Regions from separate parts of the Rhodoferax potami genome, predicted to be linked through region 2. Evidence: predicted binding sites of a transcription regulator. Region 2 holds the regulator's gene; each other region holds the start of a gene.
The links. Region 2 encodes LexA, which represses DNA repair genes until DNA is damaged. Its sites were predicted from a motif close to ACTGTATNNNNATACAGT; they were not measured.

Region 1: the regulator LexA is predicted to act here: its motif matches at 1,839-1,856, upstream of recA (recombinase RecA).
Region 3: the regulator LexA is predicted to act here: its motif matches at 5,121-5,138, upstream of RAE19_RS12625 (error-prone DNA polymerase).

Annotation. Positions count from the first base shown of each region.
Region 1 is NZ_JAVBIK010000001.1:2,125,013-2,131,963, reverse strand. Features, by position in the region: gene argC (N-acetyl-gamma-glutamyl-phosphate reductase) at 1-150, shown strand, start outside; gene recX (recombination regulator RecX) at 154-612, opposite strand; gene recA (recombinase RecA) at 693-1,778, opposite strand; gene RAE19_RS10210 (MarR family winged helix-turn-helix transcriptional regulator) at 1,922-2,398, shown strand; gene RAE19_RS10205 (response regulator) at 2,488-3,162, shown strand; gene RAE19_RS10200 (sensor histidine kinase) at 3,159-4,619, shown strand; gene RAE19_RS10195 (SPOR domain-containing protein) at 4,616-5,275, opposite strand; gene RAE19_RS10190 (biotin--[acetyl-CoA-carboxylase] ligase) at 5,281-6,069, opposite strand; partial or broken gene RAE19_RS10185 (SET domain-containing protein) at 6,069-6,557, opposite strand; partial or broken gene RAE19_RS10180 (DNA topoisomerase III) at 6,675-6,951, shown strand, end outside.
Region 2 is NZ_JAVBIK010000001.1:387,160-394,110, forward strand. Features, by position in the region: gene kdsB (3-deoxy-manno-octulosonate cytidylyltransferase) at 1-738, shown strand, start outside; gene adk (adenylate kinase) at 880-1,536, shown strand; gene RAE19_RS01885 (asparaginase) at 1,578-2,555, opposite strand; gene lexA (transcriptional repressor LexA) at 2,661-3,335, shown strand; gene RAE19_RS01895 (D-2-hydroxyacid dehydrogenase family protein) at 3,734-4,741, shown strand; gene RAE19_RS01900 (type IV pilus assembly protein FimV) at 4,772-6,721, opposite strand; gene RAE19_RS01905 (Crp/Fnr family transcriptional regulator) at 6,882-6,951, shown strand, end outside.
Region 3 is NZ_JAVBIK010000001.1:2,620,392-2,627,342, reverse strand. Features, by position in the region: gene RAE19_RS12645 (hypothetical protein) at 1-110, opposite strand, end outside; gene RAE19_RS12640 (FxDxF family PEP-CTERM protein) at 434-973, shown strand; gene RAE19_RS12635 (hypothetical protein) at 1,082-1,222, shown strand; partial or broken gene RAE19_RS12630 (transposase zinc-binding domain-containing protein) at 1,217-1,647, opposite strand; gene RAE19_RS12625 (error-prone DNA polymerase) at 1,673-5,116, opposite strand; gene RAE19_RS12620 (Rossmann fold nucleotide-binding protein) at 5,260-5,784, shown strand; gene RAE19_RS12615 (dienelactone hydrolase family protein) at 5,793-6,545, opposite strand; gene RAE19_RS12610 (SDR family oxidoreductase) at 6,688-6,951, shown strand, end outside.

The DNA.
Region 1 (6,951 bases), 1.7 Mb from region 2:
GACACCAACAAGCTCGAACTCCGGGTGTTCGCCAACGACGCTGCCGCCGATGGCTTTGCCCATGCGGTGCTGGTAGCCCGGTTGGACAACCTGGGCAAGGGTGCCAGCGGCGCTGCGGTGCAAAACCTGCAGCTGATGCTGGGCTTGTAAGGCTTACAGCCCCTCGTCGTCCCCGCCACCGGACACCACACGGTGGATGGTGTCACCGCCAAAGCCCCGGCTGGCCAGAAAGCGCATCTGCTTGGCCCGCTCAGCCGCATCTTGCGGTTGAGCACCAAACTTTTTGCGCCAGACTTCGCGGGCCCGCTCCAGCTCGGTGCTGCGCAAGGCAGCCACCGCCTCGGCCACCGCGTCGGGAGCGAGCCCTTTCGATTGAAGCTCCTGCTTGATGCGAGACGCCCCCATCTTGCCCGCCCTCCGGTAGACCACCGAGCCGATCACACGGTCTTCATTGATGAAGTCTTTAGCGGTGAGCGCGTCCAGCACCCGGGCCAAGGCGCCGGGCTCCTCCTCGTAGCGCTGGAGCTTGCGCTCCAGCTCTGCGCGCGAGTGCTCCCGGGTACTGAGCAGCCGCAAGGCCCTGCCGGTGAGTGAGAGTGCTTGAACTGCCACAGCCTGACTTCTTCTTATTTTGCTACTAAATTAATAGCTGCTAGCGCATATTTAATGAGGGCTAGCGGCCGATTTGACACTTATTCCGGCTTGTCCGCTTTGTCTGCCTTTTTGCCTTTGGGCTTGGCATCAGGCTCTGCGACTGGCAGCAAAGGAATACCCAAGGACAAGCGCACCTTATTCTCAATCTCCACCGACAAGTCAGGGTTCTCACGCAAAAACTCGCGGGCGTTGTCACGGCCTTGGCCGATTTTTTCACCTTGGTAGGCATACCAGGCACCGGACTTTTCCAGAATGCCGGCGGTCACGCCCATGTCGATGATTTCGCCGTGTCGGCTGATGCCTTCCCCAAACAGGATGTCGAACTCCGCCGTCTTGAACGGGGGGCTGACCTTGTTCTTGACCACTTTGACTTTGGTCTCGTTACCGATGGCCTCTTCGCCCTTCTTGATCGTGCCGGTACGGCGGATGTCAAGGCGCACAGAGGCGTAAAACTTCAGCGCATTGCCACCGGTGGTGGTTTCGGGCGAGCCGAACATCACGCCAATCTTCATGCGGATCTGGTTGATAAAGATGACCATGCAGTTGGTCTTCTTGATGTGGGCAGTGAGCTTGCGCAACGCTTGGCTCATCAGGCGGGCTTGCAGGCCGGGCAGGCTGTCGCCCATTTCACCTTCGAGTTCGGCCTTCGGGGTCAGGGCGGCCACCGAGTCCACAATGATCAGGTCCACCGCGCCGGAGCGCACCAGGCTGTCCACAATTTCAAGAGCCTGCTCACCGGTGTCAGGCTGGCTGATCAGCAGGTCTTGCAGGTTCACACCCAGCTTCTGGGCGTATTGGATGTCCAACGCGTGCTCGGCATCCACGAAGGCGCACTGGCCGCCTTGCTTTTGCATTTCGGCCACGACTTGCAGCGTCAAGGTGGTTTTACCGGAAGACTCTGGGCCATAGATTTCCACCACACGGCCACGCGGCAGGCCGCCCACGCCCAAAGCGATGTCCAACCCCAAAGAGCCGGTGGACACGACCTGAATGTCTTCAATCACCTCGCCCTCGCCCAAGCGCATGATGGTGCCCTTGCCGAATTGCTTTTCAATCTGCGCAAGCGCCACTTGAAGGGCTTTGGCCTTTTCTGCGTTGGCGGCGGGGTTCTTCACTGCGTCCATGGGAATCTCCTGAAAAATCAAGGGTGGGGTGACTGTTTATCCATCTGTCATTAACAACAGGCTGGATGCTTGAACAGTAGTCTAAGCGCCCTATTAAATTCAAACAAGCCGATATTTAGTCAGTTTGCATTACCATTTACCCCATGTCGATTCCCGCCTCTCTCGAACCCTGGCGCAGCAACCACGTCGGTCATTGGTTGCGACTGGCGCTGGAGCGCTTTGATGCCAGAGTCCTCGAGCTCATGGCTCGTCACACCGCAGCACCCTTGGGTTTGGCCAACCTCGCTGCCCGCGGGCAGGTCGGGGCAGCCCATATTCACATCACCCGGCACCTCGAAATCCAGGGCAGCCGCCTCACCGACCTTGCCACCCGCGCCGGCATGACCAAACAGGCCATGACCACCCTGGTAAACCAATGTGAGGCCTGGGGCATGGTGGAGCGCACCGACGACACGAGCGATGCCCGTGCCAAGCACATCCGCTTCACTGCCACCGGGATGGCATGGCTGCAGGCGTATCAAGATGCCGTGGCCCAAGCCCAGGATGAGCTGCAACAAGCAGTCGGCCCCGAGGTCGCCACGGTGATCCATCTGGGATTGGAGGCCTACTGCGGCCATTGAGCCCGCCGCAGGCGGCCGCCTTGCACAGCAGCTGCACGCCTAGAATGGCGTCAAGCGGACACAGTGCCGCACCCTGCCAGGAGACACGCATGCGCATACTGATAGCTGAAGACGATCAAGTTCTGGCCGATGGCCTGTTACGCGCACTGCGCGGCGCGGGTGCAGCGGTAGACCATGTGGCCAGCGGCACCGAAGCCGACGCCGCGCTCATGACCAATACCGAATTCGACTTGTTGATTCTGGATTTGGGCCTACCAAAGATGCACGGCCTGGAAGTCCTCAAGAAACTGCGGGGCAGGGGATCCTCATTGCCCGTGCTGATCCTCACTGCTGCGGACAGCGTGGATGAGCGGGTCAAAGGCCTGGATTACGGCGCGGACGACTACATGGCCAAACCCTTCAGCCTGCAAGAGCTGGAAGCCCGGGTGCGCGCCTTGGTCCGCCGCGGCATGGGTGCGACGAGCAGCAGCATCAAACACGGCCCGCTCACCTACGACCAGGCCGGCCGGGTCGCCACCATCGACGGCAAGATGGTCGAACTCTCTGCCCGCGAACTCGGCCTCTTGGAGGTGCTGCTGCAGCGCGCAGGCCGCCTGGTTAGCAAAGACCAGCTGGTGGAGCGCCTGTGCGAATGGGGCGAAGAGGTGAGCAACAACGCCATCGAGGTCTATATCCACCGCCTGCGCAAGAAGATCGAAAAGGGTCCCATCCGCATCGCCACCGTACGCGGGCTGGGCTACTGCTTGGAAAAAATACCAGGATGAAAATATTCCAGCGGGAGCAACGCAGCCTGTTCGGGGAAATCCTCGACTGGATGCTAACCCCGCTGTTGCTGCTGTGGCCGGTGAGCTTGGTACTGACCTGGCTCGTTGCGCAGGGCATTGCCGGCAAGCCGTTTGACCGCGCCCTCGAATACAACGCCGGAGCCCTGGCCCAGCTGATTACCGTCAGCAAAGACCGGGTGCAGTTTGTGCTCCCTCTGCCTGCCCGCGAGCTACTCAGGGCAGACGATGCGGACACCGTCTACTACCAAGTCCTCGGCAGCCAGGGTGAGTACCTCAGCGGCGAAAAAGACCTGCCGGCGCCGCCCGACGACGACCGGGTACCGCAGGGCGAAGTCCGGATGCGGGAGCTGGACTACAAAGGGGTCGACCTGCGGGTCGCCTCCATGTGGGTGCGCACAAACATCCCCGGCGGCCGGCCAGCGCTGGTTCAAGTCGCAGAGACCATGGACAAACGCTCGGTCCTGGCGACCGAAATTGTCAAAGGGGTTATGCTGCCCCAGTTTGTCATCCTGCCTCTGGCGGTGCTGCTGGTCTGGTTGGCGCTGGTACAAGCGATCAAGCCCCTGAACCGCTTGGAAGAGCGCATCCGTGCCCGCAGCCCGGACGATTTGAGCCCGCTGGATGTAGAAGCAGTGCCCCTGGAGGTCGTGCCGCTCGTCTCCTCGGTCAACGACCTGCTGATGCGACTCAAAGACTCCATCTCGACCCAGAAGCGCTTCCTGGCCGACGCAGCGCACCAGCTCAAAACCCCGCTGGCAGGTTTGCGTATGCAAGCCGATCTTGCGCAACGGCAAGGCGCGAGTGCAGACGATTTGAAACAGTCGCTGCGCCAGATCGGCCGCTCCAGCATCCGCGCGACCCACACCGTCAATCAACTGCTGGCCCTTGCACGCGCCGAAAGCAGCGGCACCGTGCTTGCACACCAGCCCTGCGATCTGGCAAAACTCACCATGGAAGTGGTGCGGGACTGTGTGCCCAAAGCCTTGGAAAAGTCCATTGATCTGGGCTACGAAGGCGTCGAACCCGGGACACCCGGCGTCGCGATTCCGGGCAACGTCACCCTCCTCAAAGAAATGGTGCGCAATCTGGTCGACAACGCCATCAACTACACGCCATCCACAGCAGACCGCGCGGGCGTGATCACAGCCCGGGTCTTGCTGGATCCGTTCAGCGGCGCCTTGGTACTGCAGGTGGAAGACAACGGCCCCGGCATCCCGGCGGCCGAGCGGGAACTGGTTTTTCAACCGTTCTACCGGGCACTCGGCAACGAAGCCGATGGCTCAGGCTTGGGTTTGCCCATCGTTCAAGAAATTGCGCGCCAGCACCACGCGGAGATTGCGGTGGAAGACAGCCGGCCCGGTTACTCGCCGCCGGGCACCACGTTCACCTTGCGGTTTTCGCCCTCCGCGGTCAACCCACCCTCCGAGGGCGCTTAACTGCAGCTCTTGAGCCCGTGCCCTTGCAAGGCGGCCTTCACATCCTGAAGCCGGAGTTTGATGGCCTCGGTCGCCGCCGGCACACGCAACTGCTGCACAGTCGCCGCCTGGCGCTCTTGCAGCACTTTGATGCCACGGATGCCTCTGGGCGCCAAACGGGCGAGCTCCGCCTTGGCAGCCGCTTCCGTTTCAAAGCCTGCCAGTACCAAACCGGGTTGTAGATCCGGGTTCGCCACCGGTATCGCCTTGATGCCCAAAGCCGCCAGATCGGCGGTCTTTTTGGCCAGCGTCTCGCCTTTGGCCAGCTTGCCCACGTAAACCACCCAACGCGCACTCACTTTGACAGGGTCCACCTGCCAGCCGCCTGCGGGCAGTGCTTCATTCAGCACCCGGCGCAGGGCCGCGGCTTCCTCGTCACTGAAAGGGCCGGCTTGCAGACACTCCTTCGGGCCCGCATCGGCGAGCAACTGGGCTTCCACCTTTTTCAGCTCTGCAGCCGTCAACAGCTGCACCGCATCCGGCTTGATCTGCTGCTGCACACGCTGCGGCTCACTGCTGGTGTGCGGGGCAAAGCCGTACATCTGCAAATAACGGTGACTCCACGCAAAGTACAGGCCGTTTGCCAAAAGGAGTAGCAGGACAATCAGTCGCAACATAGAAGTCAGGAGGGGTTGAGGGGGGGTGCAGATACCGGACGCACGCTCACTTCCGCGCTGTTGATTCTGACAGTTCCCGCCCCGGTGTCGACCAGCAGCACCCCGCTGGCGTCTACACCCAGTGCGGTGCCTTGGGTGCCATCGGTACACACCACCGCCTGACCCGCCAACAGATCACGCGCCTGGTAGGCACTGCGCAAGGGTGCAAAACCTTCGGTAGTAAACGTCAGCACCGCTTGCACCAAAGGCGCGATCACCCGGTGCAAGACCTCAGGCGCATCCACCTCCGGCAGCAATTCTTGCAAGGCCGCAGGCGGCGTGCGCAAACCACCCCCCTTGCGCGGCGTGATGTTGATGCCCACACCAATGACGGCATAGCGTTGCGTGCCAGCGCTCGCGGTTTCAATCAGAATGCCAGCCAGCTTGCGGCCCTGCCACCAGATGTCATTGGGCCATTTCAGCTGCAACTCCGGGTGCAAGCTCTGCACCACGGAGAGCCCCACCGCCAGCGACAACCCCGACCAGTCCGCAGGCTGCAAAGGCAGGCCCAACGAGAAGGTCAACGTGCCCCCATCGCCCTGCGTGTCGCTTTGCCAGTCGCGACCCAGGCGGCCACGGCCGGCGGTCTGCCGCTCTGCGACCAGCAGCACCGGCTCACATTGGCCAGCCCGTGCGCGCCGCATCAGTTCCGAGTTGGTGGAATCAATTTCCGGCAACACCTCGACACTGAAACCGGGAAGGACCGCAAACACCGCTTCCCAAATGGCTTCCGCAGGCCAGCGGGTCACGTTCATCGCTTCGGGGCCAACAAGGTGCCGCGGCAGTTGCTGCTGCCACACCAGCAAGGGTATTCCGCCTTGAGCTTTTTGGTGTAACGCTCTTCGAGAATCAGGCCGTAGTCGTAGTTCAGCTCTTCGCCGGCGCGGATGTTGCGCAGCGCCTTGATAAAGACCCGGCCGCCTTCCTCGTCAGCAATGCAGTTGCCGTCGCAGGAGTGATTGATCCAGCGCGAGGAGTTGCCGCCGAACAAGGCGTCGATCACGTTGCCATCTTCGAGCGAGAAGTAAAACGTGTGGTTCGGGTCTTTGGGGTCGTGGGGGTGGCGGTCCTGGGCTTCCTGCCAGCTGATGATCTCACCCACATATTCAATGATGGTTTCGCCTTCGGCGATATCCTGCAGCGCGAACACCCCTTTGCCATGTACCCCGGAGCGCCGTGTCTGGATGCGCCGTGCCGGCGAGGCGGGCACACTGGTGGAGGATTTCACTGGGGTTTTTGCCACGGCCGGAAAGTTTGGTATGGTGAATCGTATGGGCGCGCATGTGTGCGTGCCTGCGTGTGCAAGTGCGCGCCTGCGCGCACGCGAGAATTGGATTGTAGTCAGATGAAAAACACCGTTTTGAACAAAACATTGGTTATTGCTGAAAAGCCGTCGGTCGCACAAGACATCGTGCGTGCACTCACTCCGGTGGCGGGCAAGTTTGAAAAACACGACGAATATTTCGAGAGCGACAGCTACGTGGTTTCCAGCGCCGTCGGTCACCTGGTCGAGATCCAGGCGCCCGAGGCCTACGACGTCAAACGCGGCAAATGGAGCTTTGCGCAGCTGCCCGTCATCCCGCCCCACTTTGACCTCAAGCCCGTCGACAAAACCAAGACCCGCCTGAACGCGGTGG
Region 2 (6,951 bases):
CGTCTGGCTTCCACCCGTCTGCCCAACAAACCCTTGGTAGACATCGGCGGGCTACCGATGGTGGTCCGCGTTGCGGAAAGGGTAAAGGCCGGGTTATCGGCCGACGTGCGCGTGGTCGTTGCGGCTGACGACGCCAGCATCCTGAGTGCCTGCCAAGCGCATGGCATAGAGTGCCTGCTCACCCGAGTGGACCACCCCTCGGGCAGTGACCGTCTCGCAGAAGCCTGCAGCCTCTTGGGTCTGGCGGATGACGATATTGTGGTCAATGTGCAAGGAGATGAGCCCCTGATTGACACCTCGCTGGTGTCTGCGGTTGCGAGCCTGCTGGAAACCCACCCAGTTGCCACGATGGGCACCGCCGCACATCCCATCCAAGAAGTGGCGGACTTTACGAACCCCAATGTGGTCAAAGTGGTCACCGATGCCGCCGGATTGGCAATGTACTTCAGCCGCGCACCTATCGCCTGGTGGCGGGATGGATTTGCCCAAGGCATCCACACATTGCCCGACCCGGCGCCGCTGCGCCACGTCGGAATCTACTCTTACCGGGTAGGCTTCTTGCGGACCTTCCCTTCCCTGCCGCAAGCCCCCATAGAGGTCACCGAGGCCCTGGAGCAGCTCCGCGCCATGTGGCATGGTCACCGCATCGCGGTGCATGTCAGCCAGACAGCGCCAGGCCCCGGTGTTGACACCCCGGAAGACCTTGAACGCGTGAGACGCATCATCCTCGCCAACTGACCGCCTGATACTGTGGCGCGCTGTAAGTTCCGCACCGGTTAGGGCGTGATATTCTCCAAGGCTAATCGCCCGTCCATAAAAAGCGCGCTGAAGCAAGCGCCCACGGAGACGCGCTGGCTTTTCTTTCAATCCGAGGTATTCATGAGACTGATTCTGTTGGGCGCACCAGGCGCTGGTAAAGGTACGCAAGCGACTTTCATCTGCCAAAAGTACGGAATTCCCCAAATTTCCACCGGCGACATGCTGCGTGCTGCCGTGAAGGCCGGCACACCCTTGGGCCTGCAAGCCCAAGCGGTCATGGCATCCGGCGGACTGGTCAGCGACGAGCTCATCATCAACCTGGTGAAAGAGCGCCTGACCCAGCCCGATTGCGCCAACGGCTTCTTGTTTGACGGATTCCCACGGACCATCCCCCAGGCAGATGCCATGAAGGCCGCGGGCGTTGCTTTGGACTATGTGGTGGAGATCGACGTACCGTTCGAGGCCATCATTGAGCGCATGAGCGGTCGCCGCTCGCACCCCGCCTCCGGACGCACCTACCACGTGAAGTTCAATCCGCCCAAAGCCGAAGGCCAGGACGATGTCACCGGCGAGCCCCTGATCCAACGGGACGATGACAAGGAAGAAACAGTCAAAAAGCGCCTGGAGGTCTACAGCGCCCAAACCCGTCCACTGGTGGAGTACTACTCAACCTGGGCGCAGAACGAGCCCGCTACCGCGCCCCGCTACCGTGCCATCAGCGGAATGGGCGATGTGTCCGACATCACCTCACGGGTGCTGGAAGCATTGTCCAAATAAGGGCCGCAAACCTCACGAAAAAGCCGCTTCAGCGGCTTTTTTTACGCCAGTAAGTCGCACATTAATTGCACGCGCGCCTTCACCGCAGAGAGCCCTGGGTAGACGCGCAAGCCAGTGCCCGGCGCTTCGCTGCGCACCACGCCCCCCCTCGCACATCGACTGGCTAGCACAACCTGCACGCCTAAACCTGCAGCGCGCACCAGAGCGGCCTGTAGGGCCTCGTTCACGGTTCCGTTACCAGTTCCCGCCACCACCAAGCCTGCCAAGGGCACTGGATCGCTGTCACGGGCATTCAGCACCGCTTGGATCACGTGCGCGCCGGCACCTGCGTAGTTCATCACCACCTCCACTCGGGGGGGAGTGGCATCAACCCACTCAGGCAAACGCTGAGCCAGCATGCTGGACGAAGTATCAGACGCGAAAGTCCAACGTACGGCGCCCTCCTCCACCCATCCCAGGGGACCTGCATCGCCTGAATCAAAGGCATCGACGCGGTAGGTGTGCGCTTTTTGTACGTGTTGGGCCGCATGCACAGCTCCCGCACACACGACCATCACCCCCCTGGCCGCGGGATGAAGGGCGACAGACACCGCATCCAAGACGTTCTGCGGCCCATCGGGTGTCAAGGCGCTGGCCGGGCGCATGGCACACGTCAGCACCACGGGCTTGCCATTAAGGCAATTGGCCAGCGCGAGTTGCAAAAAGTACGCCGTCTCCTCGATCGTATCGGTGCCATGGGTAATGACAATGCCCGCCACCTCTTCGTCTTGAAGGTTGCGATGGCAAGCATGGACCAGTGATTGCCAAACACTCCAGTCCATATCCTTGCTATCGACTTGCGCAATCTGTTCGCTGCCCAACGCGGCCCCTTGGAGTCGCTCAGGCATACCGGCAATCGCAGCCAAGATATCTGCCACAGGAACCTCACCGGCGCGGTACCCCACGTTATCGGCCGCATTGCCGGCCCGCCCTGCAATCGTTCCACCTGTTCCCAAAAAAACGACTCGCTTTGTTGCCATTTCCACTGCCCTTGCCAAATTCAAAAAACTGGTTGAAAATACAGTTACTGGATAAGAAAACAGTGTGTATGCACACACAGCCTCTACAGTTACCAAGGAGTCAGTATGCTCGAAAGTCCTAAACTCACAGCCCGGCAACAACAGATTTTTGATCTGATTCAAAGTGCCATTGCGCGTACAGGCGCGCCACCCACACGGGCAGAAATCGCCAGTGAATTGGGCTTCAAGTCTGCCAACGCAGCGGAAGAGCATCTGCAAGCCTTGGCCCGCAAAGGGGTGATCGAGCTGGTGAGCGGCACCTCCCGCGGGATTCGCCTCAAAAGCGACGCCCTACGGTCTATCCAAGAGTCACGCATCAAGCAGTTCTCTCTCCCCTTACCTGGTCTGACCCAGCTAGCCCTGCCCTTGGTCGGGCGCGTTGCCGCAGGCTCACCGATCCTGGCGCAGGAACACGTGGACCAAACCTATTACGTAGAAAACAGCCTCTTTCAGCGGCAACCGGATTACTTGCTGAAAGTGCGCGGTATGTCGATGCGCGATGCCGGCATCATGGATGGGGACCTACTGGCGGTCCAGGCGACCAAAGATGCAAAAAATGGTCAGATCATCGTGGCCCGCTTGGGCGAAGAAGTCACCGTCAAGCGCTTTCGCCGCAACAAGCACCTGATCGAGTTGCATGCAGAGAACCCGGATTACCAGACCATCGTGGTGGAGCCTGGTGAGCCTTTCGAAGTCGAAGGTCTTGCCGTTGGCCTGATTCGTAACACGATGTTGATGTGAACAGGAGCACCGTATGACCATTAGCACGCTTGCACTCAGTCTCCTGAGCCAATGGGCTCCGAATCACTGGTTTTCTGCCCCTTCCACGTCACACTGCATTACCCGCACAAGACGCCCCTTCGCGGCGTCATCCAAGGTTGCCAACGCTATCAATTCGATAGCATCCACCGCAACCGTAGCGTGCGCCAGGGCCCCAAAACCAGTACAAACCAGACCATTGCGGATCGTGCGATTGGTCGAGCAAGGTCAACCAACAGCGCACGTCGGAAGAATGGTGATTTCGGGACGCATGGCAGACGTGTGCGCCGAACTAGATCGGCTTGCAGCCGCTGAAGCTCCATAGATTACACGTTCAGCCGAGCGACTTGGTGGCGTGTCAACAAGGCACAATGTTGGGTATGAACATTGTGATTCTTGACGATTACCAAGATGCGGTTCGCAAATTGGATTGCGCTGCCAAGCTGGATGCCTATCAAGCAAAGGTTTACACCAACACCGTCAAAGGAATTGGCCAGCTCTCAGTACGCCTCAAGGATGCGGATGTCATTGTTCTGGTGAGAGAACGCACCCAGATCACGCGTGCCCTGGTGGAGAAACTGCCTAGGCTGAAGCTCATTGCCCAAACGGGCCGCGTAGGCGCGCACATCGATGTCCAAGCTTGCACTGAGAGAGGCATCGCTGTATGCGAGGGTTTAGGCTCGCCCGTTGCCCCTGCCGAGTTGACTTGGGCCTTGATCATGGCCTCGATGCGGCGCCTGCCTCAGTACATCGGTAACCTCAAACATGGCGCGTGGCAACAATCGGGGCTCAAGGCCGGATCGATGCCGCCGAACTTTGGGCTCGGAAACGTATTGCGCGGCAAGACCTTGGGAATTTGGGGCTACGGGCGAATCGGCCAACTGGTCGCCGACTTCGGCAAAGCGTTTGGAATGCAAGTGAGCGTCTGGGGAAGCCAAGAGTCTCGAGACAAGGCTGTTCAAAATGGTTACGCAGCTGCACCAGATAAAGAGTCGTTCTTTGCCAGCAGCGACGTCTTGTCTATTCACCTCCGGCTATCTGATGCGACTCGGAACATCGTCACAGCGTCAGACTTGGCGAACATGAAACCCACCGCACTGTTTGTGAACACCTCAAGGGCTGAGCTGATTGAAACTGATGCGCTCATTGGTGCGCTGAATCGAGGACGTCCCGGCCTGGCGGCGGTCGATGTTTTTGAAGCGGAACCCATTCTTCAGGGCCACGCCTTGCTTCGTCTGGAAAACTGCATCTGTACCCCCCACATCGGGTATGTGGAGCAAGACAGCTACGAAATGTATTTCAGTGCGGCTTTTGACAATGTCATCAACTACATCAAAGGCACACCCAGCAATATCGTCAACCCGGGCGCCCTTCAAGTCCGACGCTAGATACCACCCCTCACGACCGGGAGAGGGAAATCACAGACTGGTTTTTTTACTGTCCAGCGGAGGCAGATCAAAGTCGATCAAGTTGTCGACCTCTGAAGGAGCTGCCTTCTGAGAGTCTTCTGTGATGTCGAGCTCGAAATCTACAGAGTTGCCCGATTGATACGCCGAGGGGATGCCGGAAGAAACGGGGCCCGGGCCCGTGGGGACTTCGAACGCATTTTCGGACGACAACCTGTTCGCGCTGAATGACAGTGGAGCGCCATCCAGCGCATGCACCAAGCGATTGCAGACAGCATGCAAGAGCAATAGTTCTTTGAAGGCTTCCAGCTCAAACCGCATATCAGACTTTGAACCAGACGTGCGTACGAGGTAAGACTCGATGAGGGACAGTGCCTCTTTCGACGGCCAGAGCTTTACAAGCTGATCACAAATTTCCGGGAAATTTTCTAAACTGCCTTCGCCCTGATTAAATGACTGGTACTCGGGCACATAGCCTGTAAACACCGCATTGAATTCCCGCCGATAGTGATCGAACTTGTCCTTGCGGCTCAAGGTGTGGAATATTTTCAGCAGGTCGATATGAACCATGGGGTTCAGCCCAATGGAGTCATTGACGTGCCCCTCCAACAGGGAGATGGCCTCCTCATACTGCCCCAGAGCCATGAAAAACTCCGCCTGCTGACGAACATCGATCATTTCATGGCTGTTCACCGCCCGGAGACTGGACGGCATACTGACCGAGAAATCACGAGAATCCGCATAAGCAGATGTTTGGTCTTTCTGACCATAAGAACTCACAGGCTCGCTGGAGGCAGAGGGGTGAGCCCCAATGTCTAGATCAATATCGACGCTGCTGACAGCGCCCTGAGATGCCTGGCCTTCGCTCTTTGGCAAATTGGACTCGGCACGCTCTTGTTCCGACAAGGATTGCAGGAAGGACGGGGACACCTCCACCGTTTCTGGAATAACCTCAGTCGTACCGCTGCCGCTCCACCATGCACTACCGGCGTTCGCTCGCTGTGCCTGCCGGCGGAAAAACCATCCTCCCCCTGCCAACAAAAGAAGCAACAGGCCAGAGAGTCCAATCACCACCGGGTTAGTGTATTTTTCACTCTCGGCTCGCTCGATTCGCATCACCAAATCTTGCATCTGTTTTTGGTTTTCCCCAGATGCGTTGCGCAGACTGAGAATGTCAGCCTCCATGCTTTTCAAGCGCGCCGCGTCCTTCAGGATATCTTCAGGCGTCAGATTTAGGGCGCGCCACAGAGCCACCGCCTCACCCCGCTTTTGGGCATCTTCAGTGGATGTGCTTAATAGCTCCTGCGAAGAGACGAGCACGGGATCACGCTCCACCGTGAGATCCAAGGGTGCTAATTTCAATCGCGGTTTGCTCTTTACAACAGGAGGCTCGAACACCTGTTTGGCTCGAACAGACGGCGACGTTCGTGGCGCCTTTGCAGGGCTTTCTGTCTTTTTTTCTCTGCTCGGAACTGATCTGACGCTATCCGCATCCGGGATGGAAGCGAGCGCTCCTGGTCGGTTTAAAGCGGGGGGGACAACCGGCGTCACTTGTGCAGCGACCACTTTGGCGGTGTCGCTCACTATGTCCGAGAGCAATACATAGCGGCGTGATGTCTTGGCGCTACATACTGAGCGCAAGTAGACCGTCACGACAGGCTCATCTACAGGCAAACGCGCCCCAATGCGCACCTGCCATGTGCGGCCCGCAGCAGGCTCCTCGGAGACCAGAGTTACCCTGCTTTGCTCAACCTTGTTTTCGCCATAGAAAACATCGGCCTCAAAGCAGACGTCGCTGACGTCTTCATCAGCGGCCGCCGAAACTGAAATTGACAAATTGAATGGCTGCGAAATCAGCGCTGTACCACTCGCGCGGCCCAACGTCAGAGCCTCGGAGCCCAGCGATGCCACAAGCAACATGGCGCCGAGCGCACAGCTTTTAATTTTGAAAACAGATTTCATTGTTACAAATGATTCTCGCACAAGTCATACAAACGACTGAGGCCCGCCCCCACCAGCTGAGTCGCCAGACACACAGGAGACAACCGCTCCTCCGGCTAGCGCAATGACAAACGACAATCTGATCCTCGGCATTCGCTCCCCTGCCCACTCAAGACACCTTATGGACGAACCCATTCTTACAATTGAAGAACGATCTGCCATCAATGCAGGCCGGTGGTTTTCGAGCCTCT
Region 3 (6,951 bases), 2.2 Mb from region 2:
GCTGCTTTGCGTTTGGAGGCTTGGCTCAGGCGCCTGTCGGCCAAACTGTTGAGGTCGCCCTCGCTGTCCTCATAGCTTGCGCTGTAGCGACGAAAACTACGCTCGCACACGCCCAGGATTTCTGCTGCCTCCGATTAACTGAGACGGCGGCTGCACCAGCCTTCATAAACTTTTTGAAATCGCATGATCCGGGTTCCTTGTATCAAGTGCGCCCGGCTCAGGTTCGGTGCTTCCAATGGCACCTCCTAAAACCGGACAGGTTACTTGCTACAGCACCGGACAGATCATTTGCTCGCTAAAGTCCGATTGGACTATTGGTCAGTGCAATTCGTTACGCTACATTGCCTTTACCCAAAGGTTCACGACCAAGGGATGCTCGAGCGGCGCCTCGAAGCAAAATCAATTTAAAAACCACTTTTCTGGGAGTCCTATCATGAAGAAACTCGCAATCGCCGCAGCCCTTGCTGTCCTTGCATCGACCGCCAATGCCGGCGTATTTACCGGCCAGTCTGTTGAGTTCCAATACTTCTACCCGAATCTGTCCACCCCGTATGGCGGTGCCAGCAACGGCACTTTCGCCGTCGGCGCAGGCGTCGAAGTTGCGAATGTGGTCGATGGCATCGGCACGCTTGATATTTCGGACGACGGTTTCACCGCCCACTTCACGAGGGATGGGGGCTTTTCGAATGGTAGCTTCAACGGCTTCCGCATCACTGACATCAGTGGGACGATCGGCGCATTCACCTCCTTCTCGTTGGTTTCCAACACCGGCCTCGGTGGCACGCCGACCCTGAGCTTCGATGCCGACAACCTGTATGTCAACTGGCAGGGTCAGTCGTTCAATGGCGGCGACGTCGTGTTCTCGGTCAATGTCGCTCCGGTTCCAGAACCCGAAACCTACGCCATGATGCTGGCTGGACTCGGTCTGCTCGGTGCTGCTGCCCGTCACCGCAAGCAGAAGCAAGCCGCCTGATCGCGTTTCGATCCGGCAAAAAAATGCCCGCGGAAGCGGGTTTTTTTTATGTCCATGACCCATCCTGAAATGAGTTGACACCTTTTCATCTCAGAAAGGGCAAGACAAATGGAATCAGGCATCAAGCGCACGCAGCGCGACTACACGCTGGCTTTTAAGCTCAGTGTGGTTGATCAGGTAGAAAAAGGCGAACTGACCTACAAAGAGGCGCAGCACCATATTGAGTACTGGCCCATCACGTTACATTAAGCAACGCAGTCGCTTCGGTACTGACAACACCCACTGACGCACCGGCAGGCTCGGGAAAATGTGATCCGTCAGGTGCGCCGCCTCCACCATACGCCGGGTGTTGCACGCGGGGCAGACTCCCCGGCCCTTGCAGGAGAAAGCGACAAAGTAGTCGTGTCCGCAATCACCACAGCGGGCGCGGGCAAAGCCATTGGCAAAATGCCGCAGTCCAGATATTTACGGAATGCTTGGCGCACGTAGGGCTTGGGGGTGCGCTGGTTGCCTTGGCCGTCGAACTGGCCCGCGCTGGCCAACTCCAAGCAAGTCTCAAAGTGCTTGGCCATGTTTTGATAGAGCAGCGTGCACTCGGGGTGGGGATGGTTGTAGAGCTTGGGCTTGATCGGAGCCGCCGCAGGCTGGCCGACACTGGCACTTGCGGGGTGGATATGTCGTTGTACCCCTCCCCCACCCTCAATGAAAGTCCCGGCTAGTCGTGGCCAGTTCACCCAGCAGGTGCGTCATGTCCACCACGCGCTTGGCAATCACATGGCGGACTTGGCCGCCGGTGGCCTCATCGCGCTGCCACACGCCGTAGACCGCCATCAGCCGGGCGCGGTAAACCGCGTCGCGGAACTGCTCTTTCACCGCTTTCCAGACGATGACGTTCACGCTGCCCGTCTCATCCTCCAGCGTGACAAACACCACGCCTTTGGCGGTGCCCGGTTGCTGCCGCGCGGTGACGATGCCGCAGGCACGCACCAGCCGGCCGCTGGGGTAATCGCGCATCTGAGCAGCAGTGAGCAGCTTCTGTTTTGATAGCTGCTCGCGCAATAGCTGCAAGGGGTGGGAGCGCAAAGTGAGGCCGGTGGCGGCGTAGTCAAAGGTCACTTCTTCACCCTCGTCGGCCGGGGGCAGCGCCAACACATCTTCTTCAATCGGCACGCCCTGCAGCAGTACGGGCGCGGGGCGCAGGGCGGAGGCGTCCCACACCTGCTGGCGACGGTGACCGCTGAGGCTGATGAGGGCATCGGCGCTGGCGAGCGCCTTGAGGTCGCCTGCATCGAGGGCGCAGCGCAAAGCTAGATCCTGGGTGCTGGTGAACGAACCTTTTTCGCGTGCAGCGCAGATGCGCTCTGCCACCACTTGCTGTAAACCGCTGACCATGCGCAGCCCCAGGCGGATAGCGGGTTGGGTTTGCAGCGCCCATCCATTTGCAGCGGGGTGCTGCACTTTCGGCTGCTCCAGCGAGCAGTCCCATGCGCTGTGCAGCACATCGACCGCACGCACTTCCACGCCATGGCGGCGGGCGTCTTGCACCAGCTGTGCCGGGCCGTAAAAGCCCAGCGGCTGGCTGTTGAGCATGGCTGCCAGAAAGCAAGCTGGCTCATGCCGCTTGAGCCAGCAGCTCACATACACCAGCAGCGCAAAACTGGCCGCGTGGCTCTCGGGGAAGCCGTATTCGCCAAAGCCCTCAATCTGCTTGAACAGTGTGTCGGCAAACTCCTGCGTGTAGCCGTTCTTGAGCATGCCACCCACCAGCCGTTCGTAAAACTTGCCCACACCGCCCTTGCGCTTCCAGGCCGCCATGGAGCGGCGCAGCTGGTCGGCCTCGCCCGCGGTGAAGTCGGCAGCCGCCATGGCGATTTGCATCACCTGCTCCTGAAAAATCGGCACACCCAAGGTGCGCTTCAAAGCCTCCTTCAGGGCCGGCGACTCATATGACACCGCTTGCGGATTAGCCCGAGCCTTCAGGTAGGGGTGCACCATGCCGCCCTGAATCGGCCCTGGTCGGACGATAGCAACCTCTACCACGAGGTCGTAAAAACACTGCGGCTTCAGGCGCGGCAGCATACTCATCTGCGCCCGGCTTTCGATCTGGAACACACCCACCGTATCGGCCTGGCAGATCATCGCGTAGGTGGCAGGGTCTTCGGCAGGCACGTCCTGCATGCGCAAGGGCGCACCACGCCACTGGCCGATCATGTGCAGGCAGCGGCGTATGGCGCTGAGCATGCCCAGGGCCAGCACATCGACCTTCAACAGGCCCACCGCGTCCAGGTCGTCCTTGTCCCACTGAATGACGGAGCGGTCGGGCATGGACGCGTTCTCCACCGGCACCAGCCGCGTCAACGGGCCTTGCGTGAGCACAAAGCCGCCCACGTGCTGGCTCAGGTGGCGGGGGAAATTTTGCAGTTGCGTGGCGAGGTCCAGCCAGAGTTGCAAGCGGCGCAAAGGCGGCAAAGGTGAACCGTCCACCAACAGGCCATGCTCAGCAGCGCCACCCGCGGGAGCCAGAGCGGCAGGGCGCCCAGCTCCGTGTCCCCCGCCCGCGTTGCGGGCTCCTCCTTGACCTGCGCTGTGCGCCCTGCCGCTCTGGCTCTGTCCTACCGCACCACAAGCCTGCACTTTTGAATCAAAACCACCTCTAGTGCCCGCAGAATATGCGCAAGCAGCTACTTTTTCGATAGCAACCTGCAGCCGCTCCACCAACACCGCACGGCTGTACATGCCCGGGTGTTCCTTGGCCATGGCCGTAATCAGCACCTCGGGAATCTCCAGCGCCCGGCCCACATCGCGCAAGGCGCTGCGCGGGCGATAGCTGGCCACCACAGCGGTGATCGCGGCACGCTCGCGGCCATATTTGGCGTAGATGTACTGGATGACTTCTTCGCGCCGCTGGTGCTCAAAGTCCACATCAATATCGGGTGGCTCGTCGCGCTCCTTGGAGATGAAGCGCTCAAACAGCACGTTCATGCGGCTGGGGTCTACCTCGGTCACGCCCAGGCAGTAGCAGACCGCCGAGTTCGCCGCCGAGCCCCGCCCTTGGCACAAGATGCCGCGCCCTCGCGCAAAGCGCACTAGGTCGTGCACGGTGAGGAAGTACATCTCGTACTTCATGTCGGCAATCAGCGTCAGCTCATGCTCCACCTGCGTGCGCACGTTGGGTGGCATACCTGCCGGGTAACGCTCCAAGGCGCCGGCTTCGGTGTATTGGCGCAAGGTCTGCGCCGGGGTGTGGCCGGGCAGCACCGCCTCCATGGGGTACTGGTAGCGCAGCGCATCCAGCGTGAAGCTGCAGCGCCCCGCCACCACTAGCGTGTGAGCCAACTCGTCGGGCGTGAACAAGGCCGCTAGCCGGGCACGACTGCGCAGGTGGTGCTCGGCATTGGCCTGCAGCGCAAAGCCGCACTGCGCCACCGGCAGGCCGCAGCGCACGGCGGTCAGCACATCGTGCAGCGGCTTACGCGAGCGGGTGTGCATGCGCACCTGCCCGGTGGCAATAGGGGCCAGCCCGCTCACCGCCGCAATCTGCTGCCAATGTGACCGCTCCAAAGCCTGCATGCCGCCCAGATCCGCAGTGACCGCCAACCAACAATGAGTACCAAAAAGGCCTCTAGCGCTCATCGCTATTGCGCAAGCAGCTTCTGTTTTGATAGCAAGGGGCAGATGCAGCAGCACCTCGCAATGCCGCAGCGTGTGCCAGGGCGAGGCATCCGGCTGCCCCAACCAGGCGACCCGGTAGTCGCCCTTGGGCGCCGCCCTGCGCGCGCGGGTGATGAACTCGCACAGGTTGCCCCAGCCCTGCAGGTTGTGCGGCAACACCACCACGGTGAAGCTGGCGCCCGCGGCCACACCACCCGGCGCAGCCGGGTAAGGCACCGCAAACTCTGCCCCCGGCAGCAGCTGCAGCCCCAAGCGCTGCGCCTCGCCATGCGCACGTACCACCCCTGCCACCGAACACTCGTCCGTGATGGCCAGCGCCGCATACCCGAGCCGGTGCGCCCGCTCCACCAACTCTTCCGGCTGCGAGGCACCGCGCTGGAAGCTGAAATTGGACAGGCAATGCAGCTCGGCGTAGGCGGGCGCTGGGGCGGCTACCGGCGGCTGGGGCTTTTTGGGCTTGGGGGCTAGCATTTAAACTGTACAAAAATACAGTATATAAAAGAGATACAAATTCTGCAAAGCAGACGTCAGCCATGCACCCAGGCACTGCACTTACATAATGGTTAGGTGACGCTGCGAAACAAGCAACGCACCTCACTCTCAAGGAGTTCCGATTGCAAACCACGTCCATCCGCAAACCACAAGTCTGCATTCTCGGTAGTGCCGAACCCGGCTCCGCCGCTTATGAGCTAGCCGGCCAGGCCGGTGCCCTGCTGGCGCGTCACGGTATTACGCTGGTCAGCGGCTGCGGCAGCCCTGCTACCCGTGTGGCAGCTGAACGCGCCATCGCCGCGGGAGGGCTTGTGCTCAGCATCGTGCCGCCCGACGAAATGCCGCCACCCGACTGGCCAGCGACAGTCGTCGTGCCGTGCGGCATGGGGGATGCGCGAAACCTCCTCATGGCGCTGGCGGGCGATGCCTGTCTGGTCATCGGCGGCCGTGCCGGCACGATCTCTGAAGTCTGCCTGGCCTGGCTGCACAAGAGGCCGCTTCTGCCCTTGATGGGCTGCGGTGGATGGTCAGAGTCCTTGCCCGCCAATCCACCGGATGAGCGTCAGAACTCCCCCATCTTGCCGTGGGGCAGCATGGCGGAACTGGAGCAGCAACTGCGCGGGTTGAAGCTCATCCCTTCTGCCTGATTCCCCGCTTAGTACAGCACCCGCCTGAACATGCCAATCGCCATCTGGTAACCCAGCAGCTGCAGCTCCGCGTCATAGCGCTCGCCTTCGTCTCGCATGAAGGCGTGCACGCCGTTGAACTCGTGCCATGTGAAGTTCACACCGGCTTTCACCAAAGTGCTGTAGACCAGCGCACGGCCTTCGGGCGGGATGTGGGGGTCTTGCTTGCCCCAGATCATTTGCAGCTCACCTTTGATTTCGGGCGTGCGGGTCAGGCTGTCATTGCCTGCGCTGGAGGGCACCATGCCGGAATGGATGTCGGTGGCATAAAAGCAGGACGTGGCGCTGATGGCCGGGTGCATAGCCGCGCGATAGGCCAGGCCGCCCCCTAAGCAAAAGCCCATGGCGCCCACGCGACCCGAGCAATACGGCAGCGTCTGCAGGTGGTCGATGATGGCTTGCGCATCACCGTCGTGCGCTTCCAGTGTCTTGGCTACTTTGTCGGCGTTGCCCTTGTCGCGCCCTGCGTCGTCATAGCCCAGCACGGTGCCGATGGGGTTGAGCTCATGAAACACCTCGGGCACCACCACCACAAAGCCGTGCCCGGCCATGATCTGCGCGCTGCGGCGAATGGGGCCGGTCTGCTGAAAAATCTCGGAATAGAGAATGATGGCCGCGTACTGCTTGGGCGCTGCGCCCTCAGCCTCCTTGGGGCGGTACACATAGCAGCGCATCACGCCGGTGGGGGTGGAGAGGTCGACTTCATGGGACTGGATTTGCACAGCAATAACTCCGGTGAAAAACGTGCCCCGAGTATCCGGCACTGGCGGGTTCGGTCCGCGCACTGTCGCGCGGGTTACGCCAGCGGCGGCACGGCGCCATACCGCGGCCTAAGATGCCTTTTTTTGCGGCAAGGGGCATTCCATGGACATTCGGTTTGACAACAAAGTAGTGCTAGTCACCGGCGGTGGCGGTGGCATTGGGCGGGCCAGTGCGCTGGCGTTTGCGCGTGCAGGCGCCAAGGTAGCGGTAACCGACCGCGACGTGGCAGCAGGTGAAGAAACCACGGCGCAGGTCAAAGCGCTGGGGGCCGAGGCGCTGTTCATTGCGGCGGATGTGATGCAGGCCGCGCAGGTGCAAGCCATGGTGACTCAAGTGGTGGCGCACTTCGGGCGGCTGGACTGCGCC